DNA from 2 places in the Klebsiella sp. KE9456 genome. Region 1 is predicted to be linked to the other one. Evidence: predicted binding sites of a transcription regulator. Region 1 holds the regulator's gene; the other holds the start of a gene.
What was found. Region 1 encodes ArgR, which controls arginine synthesis, uptake and breakdown. Its sites were predicted from a motif close to ANTGAATAAAAATACANT; they were not measured.

Region 1 (6,046 bases):
ATCCTCGCCGAGGGCGATATCTTTCTTCAGCGTGTCCAACATACCTTCCAGAGCATGTTGTTCAAACGCGCTGAGTTTACCGATGGGCCGCCGCTCTTCTACACCATTTTTACCTAACAGCAGCGGCTGTGAGAAAAAGCGGGCATATTGACCATCGCCCTCAACGTAAGCGCATTCCACCACCCCTTGTTCGCCCTGCAGGGCCCGCACCAAAGAGAGGCCAAATCGCGCGGCGGCCTGGCCCATAGACAGCGTTGCTGAACCGCCGCCAGCTTTTGCCTCAACAACTTCAGTGCCTGCATTCTGAATGCGTTTGGTTAAATCCACCACTTCCTGCTCGCTAAAGCTCACGCCCGCAATTTGTGACAATAAAGGCAGAATCGTCACCCCTGAGTGGCCGCCAATAACCGGTACGTCTATCGCCGTTGAAGATTTATCTTTCAGTTCGGCAACAAAAGTATTAGAACGAATAATATCCAGCGTGGTGACGCCAAACAGCTTGTTCTTGTCATAAATACCGGCTTTCTTTAGCACTTCCGCCGCGATCGCCACGGTTGTATTGACTGGATTGGTAATAACGCCAATGCAGGCTTGTGGGCAGGTTTTGGCAATCTGTAGCACCAGATTCTTCACAATACCGGCATTGACATTAAATAAATCTGAACGATCCATGCCGGGCTTACGCGCCACGCCTGCGGATATCAGCACCACATCGGCGCCTTCCAGCGCTGGCGTCGCGTCTTCACCGGAAAAACCTTTGATTTTTACATCGGTAGGGATATGACTAAGATCCACCGCCACGCCCGGCGTGACCGGAGCGATGTCGTACAACGAGAGTTTTGAACCTGAAGGCAGTTGGGTCTTAAGTAGTAGGGCAAGCGCCTGGCCAATTCCACCAGCTGCGCCGAGGACTGCAACTTTCATCCTAAACTCCTTATTATGGTTAATATCGTCTTTCGTTACTCCGTGGCCGGGACCTTAATTCACGAGATGAATAATTACAATAATTATGGTTGAAGAATGCGTCGTTGCGCGTAGCAATGCAGCAACATTGCGTTTCTCCCTGGGGCCGATCATCCAGCAAAGCGTAGTACCGGAACGACTACTGGTTACAATACACCCAGCGTGTTCAACAGAACAATATCATTTAATAACATTTTATTTACTTTTCCCGCAATTTGCGCACCGTGACGAAGGCATGTTCCTGATTAGTTTTTTTTGCTAAAATATGCCCCCTTCATAATATTTTTTACGCTTCTCCCCTGCGGATTATTTGCATAAAAATGCATGCTTATGCATAATAAGACGGTTTTTACCACCATAATTGGGTGACTTATGCGAATTTCGGCAAAACAAGAAGAACTGGTTAAAGCGTTTAAAGCGCTGCTAAAAGAAGAAAAATTCAGCTCTCAAGGTGAAATCGTACAAGCATTACAAGAAGAAGGTTTCGATAATATCAACCAATCGAAAGTCTCACGTATGCTGACGAAATTTGGCGCGGTACGTACGCGTAATGCAAAAATGGAAATGGTTTATTGCCTGCCTGCCGAGCTTGGTGTGCCGACCACCTCCAGCCCGTTGAAAAATCTGGTGCTGGACATCGACTATAACGATTCAGTCGTGGTCATCCGTACCAGCCCTGGCGCGGCACAGCTGATCGCCCGCCTTCTGGACTCCCTTGGCAAGGCTGAAGGTATCCTTGGCAGTATCGCCGGAGATGACACCATCTTTACCACACCGGCCAGGGGTTTTTCCGTTAAAGAGCTGCATGACGCCATTCTCGTCCTGTTTGAGCAGGAACTCTAAACGACGTCCCTCTGGTTAGCGCCAGGGGGATGCCTTTCAAAAAATTATCATTTCTTTAACATTTCGTGTGTTTTTTCGCCTCTATACATTCCTTTACCTAATGGTTCAGTCTAAAACGCACAAAAGATCAAATCCATATATCATAATGATTTAATTGAATATATCAGGCAATAACGGCCAAACGATGATATTTGTAATTCTTATACGTTATAAGAAAGATACTTCTTTGTAATCATTATCGATAGAAATAATTAGCACGGTATTAATATTTTCAGTTATTAGTGTATACTTGATTTTGTGATAGGGGTCACGAAACAAAAGCCCCTGACAAAAAGATTCGACGAGGTCAATATCATGAAAATCAAAACCACTGTAGCAGTACTGAGTATCCTCTCTGTCCTCTCTTTTGGTGCTTTCGCCGCTGATGTTATCAACGGCGAACAGGCTCAAGGCCGGCAGGCCATCGGTACCGTTTCCGTTAGCGCAGTCAGTTCCTCTCCGATGGACATGCGCGAAATGCTGAACCAGAAAGCGCAAGAAAAAGGGGCTTCTTCTTATCGCATTATCGAAGCGCACGCTGGTGACCAGTGGCACGCCACGGCTGAACTTTATCAATAAGATTTAATGAGAGTTGATAATTAACTGAATACAGAATCTCTTCAGCGGCCAGGTTGATCGCAACCTCCTGCCGCTGCAATGACTAAGGTTGGAGAAAAGATCATGAAAAGCGCAATGATTATCGCATCCCTGGGACTGGCATCCGTTCTCTCTTTCGGCGCGAATGCGGCAGTCAACCAAGTGAACGCAGAGCAGGCACAAAATCTGCAGTCCATGGGTACCGTCTCTATTTCTCAGGTAGGCAGCGCCCCGATGGATATGCGTCAACAACTGGCGGCTAAGGCCGAGAAAGAAGGCGCCAGCAGCTACCGTATTATTGAAGCCCGTACTGGCGATAGCTGGCACGCAACGGCTGAGTTGTACAAATAAACCCTCGTCGTCTTATCCGACGACTTGCCCCTGCTCTGTCAGGGGCCTTTTTATGCCTGACGCAGATTAAAACGCAGCGCGCCTTCCAGCTCTTCTTCCGCTTCATCAAACAGCAAAATTAATGCGCCAAATCGCCGACGCTGATTATCGTTTAAATGAATAAACTGAATCTCCAGCGGTACTGGCAGCAACCCGCCGGTCACCGCGTCCCACAGAGAATCAAGGTTATTCACTTTCTCACGTTCTAAAGCAAAGGTACGCGAAAACTGGCGATAAAAATCCTGCTGCTCGATTATGCCATCAAAGTCAAAGGTATAAGTCATCATCACACGCATCCTGTCCACACCTGCAACCCGAATTATTTTGGGTATATCTCCCCTGATCCGGCGTCTCTCTCCACGCTGGTGGTAGAGTCGTTACTCTGATGATTAAGTATAGTGATTCGCTGCTAACTGCTGGTGAGAACATGCTGATATTTATGGAGTACCTCCACCAGCCTGCGTACAGGTTCGGTCACCTGCCCAGACGCGTCCCATTGCTGCAATTTTTGCTGATAAATATCCAGCTCATTAAGCAGACGGGTAAAATAGTAGCGCCGCTTATCATCATTACTGGCGGAAATAACGCGATCCGCCGTACGACGTAGCTGCCGATGAAACGCCGACAAATCATCGTTTATGGGAACGGGCGCATCACGCAAACGCTGATGTGCGATGATCAGGGTCAGCGCCAGACGAAAACGGGCGATATCGCCCGGAAACTTATTCAGCAATAGAAAAAGCTGGCGATAGAGTGCCGGTAAATGGTTCTCTTTACGCCGTGTCATATTGGTCGTCAGCGACGACACTGCCGCGGAGACAAACTGGTTGAGCAGGACCCTCCCGGTGCGGGCCCGCGAATTATCGCGCACCAGCAATATGACCATCAGCGCGAGGAAACATCCCACGATCTGCCCTAATGCGCTATCGAGGAACTGGTTAAACTCAAACTGCATCGGATTATCGAGCACCAGAATATTGATCGTGCTGGCCAGCGCCCCCAGCGATCCCAGCCGCCGTTTTTGTACCTCAATGCCGATAAAAAACGCCATCGCCGCAAGGCTGATGCATAATAACAGCATACTTTGCTGGGTCGCAGGCATGATCACAAGGAAAAACAGTGCGCCCAGCGGCAAAGCGGCCAGCGTGCCATAAAGGAAATCAATCGCCACCATCCGCGGATTGGGCAGACGCATCGCCAGCGAGGTGACGACAGCAATCATCACCATTGCCCCACTCCCCGAAGTCCAGCCGGTCCACAGCCAGAACAGCGTACCAAGGATACAAGAGATCGAAGTACGCCAGAAGTTGACCATCGCATGATGACGCTCAGCAGACTCAGCTTTAACAACCACCTCGCCCTGTAGCACCTCATCCTCAATACGGCTGATTTTAGTATTACCGACAACGCCTCGTTTTAATAACAAATAACGCGTCGCAGCACCAACCCAACTGTAAATCGTCACCGGCGTATTATGCTCCCCTTTCCAGGTAAGAAAACGGCGCATGCGCTTGAGTTGTCGGTGCACATCCTGAACGGTTTCAACCGGCTCGGCAAACAGTTCACGGTAATCACTGGTAACCATCTCAGGCCGTGTATTCTGAATTAAATAGGTTTCACAGGCCTGGGTAATTAAAGTCAACGAAAGGGTATTGATTGCCTTCAGGCGCTGATTGGCCTTTGCCCAGCGTGAAGACTCCATAATCAGATTACTGCGCATGCCTTCCATTGCATTTGTTCGGCGAACCAGCGCGCCCCAGGCGCTGTCGGTTTCCTCTTTGTCGCCGTGGGCCACGCAAAGCTGCATCAGACGATATTGCGCAATCAGCAGATTATCCAGCTCAAGGTCGATCTCTTTTTTTATCGAACGCGGTGAAAACACCAGGTCGGCCATGATTGCACTGACGATACCAACCACAATTTCGCTGCAGCGTTCGACGGCAAATTGTGGCGCCAGCATCGGCTCTTCATGGATAGTGATGATAATGATAAGCGCGGTATAACCCGCCAGCCCCCAGGCATAAGAGTTTTCTACTCGTACCAGTGATGAAATCCAGGTGCAGAATCCCGCCCACAGGCAGCAAACCAGCAACATAAGCAGCGGTGCGCGGATCATCAACATTGTAATCGCCAGCGCGGCAAAGCAACCGATAAAAGTGCCGATGATACGCAGCATCCCGCGATAGCGAATCGCCCCAGAGTAAGGCTCTCCCCCGGCGGCAAATGCTGGCCCTGCGGCGACAATCGCCGCGGTCAGTACTGCCCAGCGCGGCGTTTCCAGTTGGAAGTGGAAACCGACGAATAATGCCAGCACCACCGCGCAGGCTAACTTAACGGCAAACCGGAGATGCCGGGGGTCAATCGTGAAGATCCCCATAACGATTAACCGAACTCACGCAGGCGCATCGCCAGTTTCTGGAAGATGTTCGCCTTGCGGATATCACGATCTTTTTTCCCCGTAATTACTACCGTCGCGGTGGTTCCCGCAGGCCAGAGATTACCCTGCTGATGATCAAGATGAATGCGCACCGGTACGCGCTGTGCAAGGCGTACCCATTCAAGATTAGAATCAATCGAAGCCAGCCCTTTTGCATCACTACTGCTGCTGGTATTAGTAACCCCTGCCGCGATGCTATCTACAGTACCTTTAAGGATATGCCCGCTTCCCAATGGCGTGATTTCGGCCCGGTAACCGGGACGCACGCCCTCAAGCTTGGTCTCTTCAAGATAGGCCATGACATAAAAAGTATTCTGCTTCACCAGCGCAACGGCCGTTGAGCCGCGCGTGATGAACTCGCCGCTGTAAACGTTCAGGTTGGTCACCCACCCATCAGCAGGCGCACGAATCACCGTACGGGCGAGATCCAGCTTTGCCAGATCGCGGCTTGCTATTGCTTTGGCCAGTTGCTGCTCAACGGTTTGCAGAGCGTTATTTGCCTGATCGATCTCCTCCCGGGACATCGCCTGTACGCCAAGACGATTACGGCGGCTGGCTTCCGCGCGCTTCTCTCGCGCCTCGGTCTGGTAATAGGAGACATCAGCTTCCGCTTCGGCTAACGCTTTCTGATATCGCGGCTGGTCAATGACGAACAAGATCTGGTCTTTCTTAACCAGTTGGTTATCCTTTACATTCACCTGTGAAATCAGGCCGGACACATCCGGGGCGATGGCCACAATATCCGCACTAAAACGCGCGTCGCGTGTCCAGGGTGAA
Region 2 (6,046 bases), on a different contig from region 1:
GTGCATAACGCTGTTGTACTGGAGGAGATCGCCTATATGAATTTGTTTACACAGCAGTTACAACCACAGCTCACCGCTATGCAGCAAACACTACTGGATAAGCACTTTTTGAGGAAACATGGCGCGAATGCATATTACGGCCAATAAAGTGAGCCTGAAAGCATAAAAAAGCCCGGCTTAACGCCAGGCGCTGAATGAAACCGAATAACCGTCAGGCGAGACGCGCTTTCGCATAGCTGATCGCCTGCGCAACCTGCTGCGGCGAAACGCCGCCTTTGGCGGCACGCTTATCAAGGCACGACTTCAGCGACAGAATCGGATAGACGTCATCCGCGATAACGCCGCTAAATTTTTGCAGATCGGCCAGAGAAAGGTCTTCCAGCGGCTTACCCTGGGCGATGGCTTCAACCACCGCTTCACCAACAATATGGTGCGCCTCACGGAACGGAACGCCTTTAGCGACCAGATAATCCGCCAACTCGGTCGCGTTCGCATAACCCTGCTGCGCCGCTTCTTCACAACGCGGACGTTTCACCTGGATACCGTCCAGCACCAGCGCCGCCATATGCAGACAGTCGAGCCAGGTGTCGAGCGCGTCAAACATCCCTTCTTTATCTTCCTGCATATCTTTGTTGTAAGCCAGCGGCAGCCCTTTGAGGGTCATCATCATCCCCGTCAGCGCACCCTGCACGCGACCGCATTTGCCGCGGATCAGTTCTAACGCATCCGGGTTTTTCTTTTGCGGCATCAAGGAAGAGCCGGACGTTACGCGATCGGAGAGCTCAACAAAGTTCGCTTCGCCGGTATTAAAGAAAATCAGGTCTTCCGCAAAACGCGACAGGTGCACCATACCGATGGCGGCATCGGACAGCAGTTCCACGACATGGTCACGATCGGACACGCTATCCAGGCTGTTACGGGTCGCCGAAGAGAATCCCAGCCAGCCTGCAAGCTGCTCACGATCGATTTCATAGGCCGTACCCGCCAGCGCACCGCAGCCCAGCGGGCTGACGTCCAGACGCTTCAGCGTGTCCAGCAGGCGGCTTTCATCACGGGCCAGCATTTCAACATAAGCCAGACACCAGTGCGCAAAAGTCACCGGCTGCGCGCGCTGCAGGTGAGTATAACCCGGCATCACCGCGTCCTGATTATTCTGCGCGGTTTCGACCAGCGCGCTTTGCAACTGACGATTCGCCGACAGCAGCTCCACAACCGTATCCTTGCACCAGAGCTTCAGGTCAGTGGCGACCTGGTCATTACGGCTACGTCCGGTATGCAGCTTTTTCCCCAACTGGCCGACTTTATCGATCAGCTTGCCTTCTACCCAGCTGTGAATATCTTCGGCATCGCTTGCGAGGATTTGCTGAGGATTAGCCCGCACCTCTTCCAGTAAAATATTCAGCGCCGCTTCCAGTTGCTGCTGTTCATCGGCGGTTAATACACCGACCGTCACCAGCGCTTTAGACCAGGCAACAGAGCCAACGATATCCTGCTCCGCCAGGCGATAGTCAAAGCGCAAAGAGTCATTGAACTGTTTGAACCGCTGATCCGCTGCCTGAGTAAAACGCCCACCCCAAAGTGCCATAACATGCTTCCTTAATATCTTTGAATTTTACTGCCCGGTGGGCTGCGCTTACCGGGCCGACAAAAATGATAAATTAATTATGCCAGAATACGCGTGCCGATTGGCGTACCGTTAAACAACGCCGGGAGCTGCTCGGCATGACGCCAGGAAGCGATATCCACAGGGCGACCTAAAGTACGAGCCGCATCCAGCGCGGCGTTCACCTTGACGATCATCCCGTCGGTGATAATACCCTGCTCGATCAGCTGTTCAGCCTTCTCCGCCGTCATTTCAGCAATGCGCTGGCCTTTACCATCAAGAATACCGCTGACATCGGACAGCAGAATCAGGTCTGCACCGAGCGTTGCCGCCAGCGCCGTCGCCGCCTGGTCAGCGTTAACGTTCATCAACTGACCGTCGTCAGTCACGCCAATTGAGCTCACTACCGGCAAATACCCTCCCGCCAGCAGCGTATTGATCAACGTCGGGGAGCCCGGTTGAGCAAACCCGACGTGGCCCAGTTCTTCATCAAGCTGAGTCACCTTAACGCTGTCGCCATCGCCGAGGAACAGCCCGACAGAAGCCAGACCGTGTTTTTTCGCCCACGCCAGCAGCGTCTTATTAGCGGTTCCCGCCAGCGCACCGGTAATAATGTCGATCTGATCCGCCGGCGTTACCCGCAGACCGTTTTTCTTTTGTACCGGCAAATTGAGCTGCTTCATCAATTCATCAACCACGCACCCGCCACCGTGCACAATAATCAGCGGGCGATGATACGCTTCACGATAGTTCACCAGTGCCGTAAACAGGCGCTCCAGCGCTTCTTCGCTATCCAGCAGGACGCCGCCGAGTTTGATAATTAAAGGATTCATCATCACACCTTAAATAAGAGACTGCGTCTCAGCAAAACCGAAACGAATATTTGCGCACTGTACGGCCTGCGCTGCCGCGCCTTTCAGCAGATTGTCTTCCGCCGCCACGATGATGATATGTTCATCCTGGACCGCAAAACCAATATCACAGAATGGCAGACCCACGACATTTTTCAACGCCGGGACACCTTTATCATATAAACGTACCAGTGGTTTATCCGCATAAGCCTGCCGGAACACTGCTGCGACCTGCTCGTTACTGACCCCAGGCTTCAGGCGACAAGTGATGGTTTCCAGAATCCCGCGCTTAAAATTACCCAGATGCGGGGTAAAAATCACCTCTGCGCCGAGGTGTGTGGATATTTCCGGATGATGGCGATGGTTGAAAACGCCATAGGGTTGCAGGCTGACTTCACAGAAGCTATTACCGATAGAGGCCTTACGCCCGGCGCCGCTGACGCCGCTGGTCGCATTGATCACCGGCCACTGGTTAAGATCCAGAAGGCCTGCATCGATCAACGGTTTCAGCGACAATTGCGCCGCGGTCGGATAACAGCCGGGTACCGCGATCAATGCCGCCTTTTTCAGCGCCTCAGAGCGCCACTCGGCCAGGCCGTAAACCGCCTGTTCCAGCAGTTCAGGATGCTGATGAGTAAAACCGTAATATTTTTCGTAGAAGGCGCCGTCATTCACGCGGAATGCGCCGGAGAGATCGAACACCACGCAACCAGCCGCGAGAAACTGCGGCGCAAGGTCATGGCTCACTTCATGCGCGGTGGCGAGGAAAACCACATCCACCCCAGCGCTAAACTCGCTGATATCGGACATCGGCTGCAGCGGCAGATCGACAATACCTTTCAACTGCGGATGCAAATCGGAAACTAATTTTCCGGCATCATTACTTTGCGCGGAGACCGTTAAAGCGGTTATGGTCATATGAGGATGGCGATTTACATAGGCCACTAGCTCTGCGCCGGCATATCCGCTGGCGCCCACAATCAGCGTGTTCAACATTGGGGCTCTTCACCTTCTTTCTTGCTTACGTCTATTTGCCCAGGAAGACCGTAGCCTTCCCCACTCTGTTGAGCCGTAAAAGTATCATCCTTACATTCGATGGGTTTTCTTACGCTCAACGATAATGTATTTTTATTCACAAATAATGCATGAATATTGATACTATCACGACCTGAGGTGTGTCAACAATGAAAAACAATTTACCGCCATTTATCGAGATTTATCGCGCGTTGATCGCCACACCTTCCATCAGCGCAACCGAAGAGGCGCTGGACCAAAGCAATGAGTCTTTAATCAATTTGCTGGCGGGATGGTTCCGCGATATCGGTTTTAACGTTGAAGTTCAGCCCGTGCCGGACACGCGGAATAAATTCAATCTGTTGGCCAGTACCGGCCACGGCGCTGGCGGTCTGTTACTTACCGGGCATACGGATACCGTCCCGTTTGATGACGGTCGCTGGACCCGCGATCCCTTTACCCTGACTGAACATGACAATAAGCTATACGGTCTGGGTACTGCGGACATGAAAGGCTTCTTCGCGTTTATTCTCGACGCACTGCGCGATGTTGACGTTACTAAACTAAAGAAGCCGCTCTATATTCTGGCAACGGCCGATGAAGAAACCAGCATGGCGGGAGCCCGCTATTTCGCTGAAACCACGCAACTACGACCGGACTGCGCCATTATCGGTGAGCCGACTTCGCTGCAGCCCGTGCGGGCCCACAAAGGCCATATGTCCAACGCGATTCGCATCCAGGGGCAATCCGGCCACTCCAGCGATCCGGCACGCGGCGTTAACGCCATTGAACTGATGCATGACGCCATCGGCCGCATTATGCAGTTGCGCGACGATTTAAAAGCGCGTTATCACCACGCCGCTTTCACCATTCCATACCCCACGCTCAATCTCGGGGCAATTCACGGCGGCGACGCCTCCAACCGCATTTGCGCCTGCTGCGAATTGCACATGGATATTCGCCCGCTGCCAGGTATGACCCTTAACGATCTCAATGGACTGTTGAACGAAGCGCTGGCTCCGGTGAGCGAACGCTGGCCCGGGCGTCTGACCGTTTCCGAACTGCATCCGCCTATCCCTGGCTACGAATGCCCGCCGGACCATAAGCTGATTGAGGTGGTGGAGAAACTGCTCGGCGCGCAAACCGAAGTGGTGAACTACTGTACGGAAGCGCCGTTTGTTCAGACTCTCTGCCCGACGCTGGTATTAGGCCCCGGCTCGATCAATCAAGCCCACCAGCCGGATGAGTACCTGGAAACGCGCTTTATTAAGCCAACCCGTGAGCTTATCACTCAGGTAATCCACCATTTTTGCTGGCACTAAAACATGCCCCTCCCGATTATTTCCCTTCAATCGGGAGGGTGACAATCGGCACATACTCATAAGCAACACTTATCAAGCGACCTCTGAGTTAAATTTCGCAAATTGTCGCAATTTATTCGTTTGCTGAAGCGATTTCGCAACAATTGACGTAGGGGTTTTTACGTGGCTTTATAAAAGACGGTTGCTTATCCACCGCTCAAACTTATCGAGCGCCGGATATAACAAAATAAAATGAGATGGGGTGTCTGGGTTAACATGAACGAACAATATTCCGCTTTGCGAAGTAATGTCAGTATGCTCGGTAAGGTGCTGGGCGACACCATCAAGGATGCGCTGGGAGAAAACATTCTTGATCGTGTTGAAACTATCCGTAAGTTGTCCAAATCTTCTCGCGCAGGCAATGAAGCCAACCGAAAGGAACTGCTCACCACGCTGCAAAACTTGTCAAACGACGAACTGCTGCCGGTGGCGCGCGCCTTTAGCCAGTTTCTGAACCTGGCGAATACCGCTGAGCAATACCACAGTATTTCGCCGAAAGGGGAAGCCGCCAGTAACCCGGAAGTGATTGCCCGAACCCTGAGAAAGCTCAAAGACCAACCCGATCTCAACGAAACGACAATTAAACAAGCAGTTGAATCCCTGTCGCTGGAACTGGTATTGACCGCCCATCCGACCGAAATCACGCGTCGCACGCTGATCCACAAGATGGGGGAAATCAACAGTTGTCTGAAGCAACTCGATAACAGCGATATCGCTGACTATGAACGTCACCAGATCATGCGCCGTCTGCGCCAGTTGATTGCCCAGTCATGGCACACCGATGAAATCCGCAAGAACCGCCCGACCCCGGTTGATGAAGCCAAATGGGGCTTCGCCGTCGTTGAAAACAGCCTGTGGGAAGGCGTGCCTGGCTACCTTCGTGAGCTAAACGAACAGCTGGAAGATAATCTCAACTATCGGTTACCGGTGGACTTCGTTCCGGTTCGCTTTACCTCCTGGATGGGCGGTGACCGCGATGGCAACCCGAACGTAACTGCCAATATCACCCGCCACGTTTTGCTGCTCAGCCGCTGGAAAGCAACTGACCTGTTCCTGAAAGATGTCCAGTTACTGATTTCCGAACTGTCGATGGTCGAATGCACCGACGAACTGCGCGAACTGGCGGGCACGCAGGAAGAACCCTATCGTTTCTTAATGAAAAAACTGCGCACCCAGTTGATGGAGACACAAAGCTGGCTGGAAGCGCGACTGAAGGG

Region 2: the regulator ArgR is predicted to act here: its motif matches at 3,574-3,591, upstream of argC (N-acetyl-gamma-glutamyl-phosphate reductase).

What each region holds. Positions count from the first base shown of each region.
Region 1 is NZ_JBDYQK010000021.1:24,334-30,379, reverse strand. Features, by position in the region: gene mdh (malate dehydrogenase) at 1-924, opposite strand, end outside; gene argR (transcriptional regulator ArgR) at 1,336-1,806, shown strand; gene yhcN (peroxide/acid stress response protein YhcN) at 2,161-2,424, shown strand; gene yhcN-B (DUF1471 family stress response protein YhcN-B) at 2,527-2,793, shown strand; gene ABK821_RS19535 (barstar family protein) at 2,844-3,119, opposite strand; gene aaeB (p-hydroxybenzoic acid efflux pump subunit AaeB) at 3,242-5,209, opposite strand; gene aaeA (p-hydroxybenzoic acid efflux pump subunit AaeA) at 5,215-6,046, opposite strand, start outside.
Region 2 is NZ_JBDYQK010000037.1:5,628-11,673, reverse strand. Features, by position in the region: gene araD (L-ribulose-5-phosphate 4-epimerase) at 1-147, shown strand, start outside; gene argH (argininosuccinate lyase) at 212-1,585, opposite strand; gene argB (acetylglutamate kinase) at 1,663-2,439, opposite strand; gene argC (N-acetyl-gamma-glutamyl-phosphate reductase) at 2,446-3,450, opposite strand; gene argE (acetylornithine deacetylase) at 3,639-4,790, shown strand; gene ppc (phosphoenolpyruvate carboxylase) at 5,046-6,046, shown strand, end outside.